Regions from separate parts of the Lacicoccus kunmingensis DSM 17847 genome, predicted to be linked through region 3. Evidence: predicted binding sites of a transcription regulator. Region 3 holds the regulator's gene; each other region holds the start of a gene.

Region 1 (2,279 bases), on a different contig from region 3:
TGGTTGCATACGAACGTGCCGGCGGTGTTGGAGAGCCGGGCAGGGACGCCTGCGTCCTGAATCGCCTGGACCATCCTTTTGACCGGCATGTTGGAAAAGTAGGCGGGCGGGCCTTCCTGCTCGATCATTTCATCAATCGGCTGGTTGCCCGCGTTGTCCGGGATTCTGGCGTCATCGATGTTGATGGCGACGCGTTCAACGCACATTTCACTTCTGCCGCCGGCGAGGCCGACCGCCAGGAAGAAATTGAAATCATCGCCGATCATCAGTTCACGGAGTATATTTTTCGATTCATCGAACTCGGTCGGAATCTCCGCTTTTACGATTTCAAATCCGCTGATCGCATCCGGTAATTTTTTCACCGCTTCATAAGAAGGGTTGGTCTCTGCACCGTTGAACGGGTCGAATCCGGTAACTAAAATTTTCATCAAAACACTTCCTTAAAATATGAAATGGTAAAGAATCGCAAATGTTCCGAGGCCAAAACAGTAATAGCTGAAAATGATCAGGTTGCCGCGTTCCATGACGCCCTGCAGCCATCTGAGCGCGTAGTATGTCGCAATCAGTGATGCAACGAATGCAAGTACATATGCGAGCCATAAAGTATCGATATTCGGGTCGCCGATGATGTCCGGGATGCCGATCAGCGCCGTCCCGAGGGAGACCGGGATGTAGAGCAGGAAGACGAATCTGAGTGCGTTTTCCTGATTCAGGCCGACTGCCATCGCGCCGACAAGTGTCGCACCGCTCCGGCTGACGCCCGGCGTCAGGGCGACGACCTGTGACAGACCGACGATGATCGAGTCTTTGACGGTGAGTTCGCCGTCACGCTTCTGGCCGCGTTTATTTTTAATGAACCAGAGCGCGAGGCCCGTCACAAGCAGCATCAGCCCGACGAAGCCCATCGAAATGTTGTCGCCGATGACGTCATTGAGCAGGAGCCCCATCACACCGACAGGAATCGTCGCGATGATTAGATACATCGTGTACCTGGCGTCTTTTATTGCCTGGGCGTCCCTTGCCCCCTGGAATAAAAACCGGCTTAAATTTTTAATGATTGCGATAATATCATTTCTATATATGATCAGCACCGCGAACAGCGATGCGGTATTTAAAAATATTTCAAACGACAAGCCTGAGGATTCGATGCCGAAAAGCTCCCTCGCGATCACCAGATGTCCGCTCGATGAAACCGGAATCGGTTCGGTGATGCCCTGCAGCAGCCCCAAAAATATGTATTTGATCAATTCCCAAAATTCCATTGTTACGCCTCCTAAAAATCTAAACTATAGTATAAAATAAATTTCATTTAAAAGCGATAAATAACTTGAAAAGAGGGTAAAAAGTAGTATAATTAAATTAAGGTCAAAAAAGGTCAAACTCTTAAAATTCATGTGAGGTGACATTTATGGATATAAATAAAATGACCTATCAAGTGCAGTCGATCATCGAACGTGCCCAGGGCATATCGGTGGATCTCAAACTGCAGGCGATAGAATCTGAAGCGGTGGTAAAAGCAATGCTGACCATCGATGAAAGCATGTCGAGAGACATATTGGAACGTGTCAATATTGATGTCGACGCACTCATTGAAAAATACGATGAAAAGCTTGAGAAGTACAACGTGGTCACAGGCGAGAATGTCCAGTACGGCCAGTACATGTCGAACGGATTTACAGGCATCGTGGGCCGTGCGGAAAAGTATATGGCTGAAATGGGAGATACATTCATATCCCAGGAACATATGCTGCTTGCGGCGATCAGAAACGACAATATAATGAAAGAAACTGTCGGCAACAAAGATGAAGTGATCAAAGAAGTGATAGAGAAAGTCAGAGGAGGGAATCATGTGACATCACAAAATCCTGAAGTACAATATGAAGTGTTGCAAAAATACGGCCGTGACCTGGTCGAAGAAGTCAGACACGGCAATGTTGACCCTGTTATCGGCCGTGATGAAGAAGTGAGAAGTACGGTGCGCATATTAAGCCGTAAAAGAAAGAATAACCCGGTGCTGATCGGTGAGCCGGGTGTCGGTAAAACGGCGATCGTCGAAGGACTCGCCCAGCGGATCGTCCGGCGTGACGTACCGGATAGCCTGATGGACAAGACCATTTTTGAACTGGATCTGTCCGCGCTTGTCGCCGGTGCGAAATACCGCGGTGAATTCGAAGAGCGTCTGAAAGCCGTTCTTAAGGAAATAAAGGAATCCGAAGGCCGGATTATTTTATTCATAGACGAAATCCACATGCTTGTCGGTGCCGGTAAAACGGAAGGTG
Region 2 (2,279 bases), on a different contig from region 3:
AAAGACGAAAACAAAGGAGTGGAACGATGCTGAGAATTTTAATGCTGATGATGGGCGCATTAATGATTACTGCAGCCTGTGGAAATGGAGAGGACTCTGATACGCCGGTTGAAAATGAAGAAGCGACGGAAACAGAGGAAAGTGCAACACCGGAAGAAAGTGCAGAGACCGACAGTTACAATGGAAATTCAGAAGAGGAATCGGGCGAACAGGAAACATCAGAAGAATCATCAACAGAAGAGGGTGCCTCAGAAGAAGCGGAGAGTGAAGACACCGAGGATGGCAGCGACAGTTCTGTAGAGGAACAGCCGGAAGAAGCTGAATCTGAAGAGGAGACAGTTGAGGAAAGTCCGGGAAACGCTGATGAGTCGGAAGCGGCAGCAACTGAATTCGATATTAACAACGCTGATACACAGAAACGTCTGATGGCACCAAATTATCCGGAAGACGGCCTGTCATTTGAGCAGGAGGTGATTACTGAAGGCATGACGCAGACTGAAGTCGAAGACCTTCACGGGCAATATGACTTTATTTACCCTGGACATGGAAGAGCGGTGACGATATACGATAATTTAGGTGTCGTGTACTCGGTACCGGGGCCGTACGGCAAAGATGAGCTGGCGACGATGGATGTGAGTCCGGATGAAGTGGTCGTTGAAAATGTGATGTATTATGCGGGGGTTTCGTATGATGAAGTGGTGGCGGCGCTCGGTGAGCCGGATGTGGATGCCCATGAGCCGGAAGAGGGCCCGGTGAGCGGATATCACTTTATGGAGTATGTGCTGGATCAAGGTGAAGAGATGGCGCTTGCTGGTGTGTTCTGGATGCATGAAGATGAAAATGGCGAGCTGATGGCGGATGTCATGACGAAAAATGAACAGCCGATTGATGTAGAAGCGTATAATGAATCGCTCGGCGGGGTGGATGAATACACGGAAGAGACACTTACTGCGATGATGGAAGGATATTTGTCGAGTCTCGAGGATTATTTTAATGATGAGAATGAAGAGGTATTTGATTATACGGAGCCATCGTCCGAGAACGGTGGAATAATTATCAATAATAAAGAGAGCGGCAGCTTCAGAGATCACGAAAACCATAATATAGAGATACTGGATATCGAGGAGCGGGATTCTGTCTACTATGTTACTGCCTCGCGTGAATATTCCCATGCAACATCAAACGGTATGCGCAAAGCGACTGTTGAGTACGAGATTTTCAATACGACAAAGGGATTTAAAGTGATGGATTTTGAACAATTAGATGATGAACCGGCAGGTTAAAACTGTATCAAAAGGCCTTACCAACGGCGTTGGTGGGGTCTTTTATTTGTATGAGCATCACTGTTGATTTTCTGGTTAAAGGTCATTATAATATAATTATAGTCAAAGATAGTCAAAGTCAAATAAATGACTATTTATGAATTAAATAAAGGAGGCATTTAATCATGAAATGTCAAAATTGTGGTATAAATGATGCAAATGTTAATTTAGCAATGAATATAAACAACCAGAAAATGCAAGTACATTTATGTAATGCATGCTTCCAGGAAGTAAAATCACAATCAATGAACCCAAACAGTTTTTTCAGTGGAGATGGATTTGGCGGACAGGAATATAACAATTTCAACCAGGGCAACGGCGGACAAAAAGCAGGTGCCAGAACTCAGACGAAAGAACCGGAACAGGATGGTCTGCTTGATGAGCTTGGTACGAACTTAACAGATAAAGCACGCGGGAATCAAATAGATCCGGTTATCGGCCGTGATCAGGAAGTCAAACAAGTGATAGAAACACTGAACAGACGTAATAAAAACAATCCGGTGCTCATCGGTGAGCCGGGTGTCGGTAAGACGGCAATTGCCGAAGGACTGGCAGTTAAAATCGTCGAAGGTGATATTCCGACTAAATTGATGGATAAAGAAGTGTACATTTTGGATGTGGCTTCACTCGTTGCCAATACAGGCATCAGAGGTCAATTCGAAGAGCGTATGAAACAGCTGATTGAAGAGCTTAAGCAGCGTGAAGATGTGATTGTATTCATCGATGAAATTCACCTGATTGTTGGTGCGGGTACTGCGGAAAGTTCACAAATGGATGCAGGCAACATCTTAAAACCGGCGCTTGCACGCGGTGAAATGCAGCTGATCGGTGCAACGACACTGAAAGAGTACCGTCAGATTGAAAAAGACGCAGCACTGGAACGCCGTCTGCAGCCGATTACGGTGAAAGAACCGACGCTTGAAGAATCAGTGCAGATTCTGAACGGCATTAAAGACA
Region 3 (2,279 bases):
GAAGCGTAAAACCGAAGCGGTTTAAGTTGTTCGACACCCTTTGAATTCTGTTGCCCAATGATAACGCCGGCAAATGCAGCATTACCGAAGCTCTCAGCCCTGTGCCGACATTCGTCGGACACGCTGTCAGAAATCCGTATTTATCGTCAAACGCGTAGTCGAGCTTACTCTCCAGACGATCATCAAGTTCAGAAGCTTTCTCATATATCTCATCAAGGGAGAGTTCTGCCCCCATCGCCTGAATTCTGATATGATCCTCTTCATTGACCATGATTGAAACGGATTCATCATCGTTGATGTAACTGAGGCGCCCGCGTTCGGTAAATAAAGGGCTGATCAGATGTTTCTCCACCAGCAGCGCTTTATCCTCAAACTTCAGCTCCTCCAGATTGACTTGTTTAAAATCACTCAGCGTGTCATTCAATGTCTCGATCATCTGAGTCATTTCCTCGTCTTTCACCATATGAGGAAACGGCAGTTCTCTGACATTTCTCGCCAGTCGTATTCTTGATGACATTTCCACAGGTATTTCTTTCGCCTGGCTGACCCAAGGACTAATTTTTGCCATTGTCATCACCCGCTTCCAATGATTTGATCTGATCGCGTACTACTGCTGCTTCCTCAAACTCCTGTTCTTCAACCAATTCGGAAAGTTTCGCCCGCAGCTGCTCGATTTCTTTCTTCACCTTGATATAGGCTGAAGATTTTCGAGGTATTTTACCGACATGTTCGGTTTGATAGAGCTGTACTTTAGTAATGATTTCATTGCTTTTCCCGCTGAAAGTTTCATAACATTCAGCACAGCCGAACTTGCCTTTTTCCAATATGGATTCAACAGTCGAACCGCAGTTTTCACAATGTTTCTTCTGCTGCTTGTGGGAACCGAACGGCTGTTGGGCAGACAATGACTGCAAGAGTTGATGAATGTTGAACGAATCGTCCGAGAAACTTGAAAATTGACTGGAAAACGATTTATTGGCACAAGCTTCACATAAATATCTCTCTGTTTTATTTAAGCCACTGCCTGTCGTTATATGGACAGTCGCTTCATTCTCCTGGCATGATTCACAAATCATATAATCACTCCTCGGTGTATAAAATGACGTCGATTATGTTAAGTAAGATTTTTGCTCTCAGCTGATCCCTGAAAGGTAATTCTATCATTAAACTCTCTCTATCCAGAGCCGCATTGATAATTTTGCCTTCCTTTAATGTAATCACGTCATTTTCAAACATCGACTGTACGATGTGCTGTGCATTTTGCTGGCTTAACCCGTGACCTATCAGATTTTTTAAATGAGCAAGATATTCTGATTTTGAATGTGTCTCGACTTTGGTAATACGTATATACCCGCCGCCACCACGTTTACTCTCTACCATATAACCATGTTCATTTGTAAACCGTGTTTTGATTACATAGTTCAACTGGGACGGGACACAGTCAAATTTTTCAGCAATAAAGGCACGCTTGATTTCGACGCCTTCACCGTCGGAAGCTGCGAGTAATTCCTTCAAATATTGTTCGATAATATCTGACATATTACGCATGCTATCACCTCTTTTGACCTTCTTTGACTAAAGTATACATTCTGCTTGAGTTTTTGGCAAATTTCTTGTTCAAAAATAAAGTTCTTCTTTATTTTTGTAAACGTTTGCATTATAATGATTCAGTATCGCGTTTCAGTCTTATATACTTTATAATGTACTTTTAGAGATGCATATACATAAACGCAGCACATATCTTATATTTTGGAGGATTATTTATGGGTATTTTAATGGGAATAGTCGGTATACTATTCACAATGTTCCTGGCATGGATTGCGAGCAGCAATAAAAAACTGTCATTTAAAAAATGGAAAAATATTTTGATTTTGCTCGCTTTGCAGCTGTTCTTCGCATTCTTGTTCTTGAACACTACTTGGGGGCAGACATTTATCGGATGGCTTGCTGAAGCATTCGACCACCTGCTCGGATTTGCCGCTGAAGGCGGACAGTTTGTATTCGGCGACCTGATGTCATTATCTACAGAGTCAGCCGCCTCAGGCGATCAGGTTTTATACAACAGTGAAGATGGAATGGCATTCAACGTGTTCTTCTTCAATGTATTGGTCCCTATCATCTTCATCAGTGCAATCATTGGTATTCTTTCTTACATAAGAGTACTGCCTTTAATCATTAAAGGTATCGGTATGCTGATGACAAGAATTACAGGCATGCCTTATATCGAGTCATACAACGGTGCAGCTTCAATGTTTCTCGGTCAGTCCGAAGTGTTCATA

The links. The regulator CtsR, encoded in region 3, represses protease genes until heat stress. The targets are predictions, from matches to a motif close to ATGGTCAATAAAGGTCAAACA.
Region 1: clpB (ATP-dependent chaperone ClpB) is a predicted target of CtsR. The motif match lies at 1,362-1,382, and genes of this name have one in related genera.
Region 2: BO48_RS12335 (ATP-dependent Clp protease ATP-binding subunit) is a predicted target of CtsR. The motif match lies at 1,382-1,402, and genes of this name have one in related genera.

The regions. Positions count from the first base shown of each region.
Region 1 covers NZ_JCANUC010000006.1:85,967-88,245, forward strand. Annotated here, with positions in the region: gene pcp (pyroglutamyl-peptidase I) at 1-428, opposite strand, end outside; gene BO48_RS08050 (undecaprenyl-diphosphate phosphatase) at 441-1,262, opposite strand; gene clpB (ATP-dependent chaperone ClpB) at 1,409-2,279, shown strand, end outside.
Region 2 covers NZ_JCANUC010000014.1:25,884-28,162, forward strand. Annotated here, with positions in the region: gene BO48_RS12330 (hypothetical protein) at 27-1,283, shown strand; gene BO48_RS12335 (ATP-dependent Clp protease ATP-binding subunit) at 1,448-2,279, shown strand, end outside.
Region 3 covers NZ_JCANUC010000003.1:64,597-66,875, reverse strand. Annotated here, with positions in the region: gene BO48_RS04500 (hypothetical protein) at 1-568, opposite strand, end outside; gene BO48_RS04495 (UvrB/UvrC motif-containing protein) at 555-1,076, opposite strand; gene BO48_RS04490 (CtsR family transcriptional regulator) at 1,081-1,548, opposite strand; gene BO48_RS04485 (NupC/NupG family nucleoside CNT transporter) at 1,764-2,279, shown strand, end outside.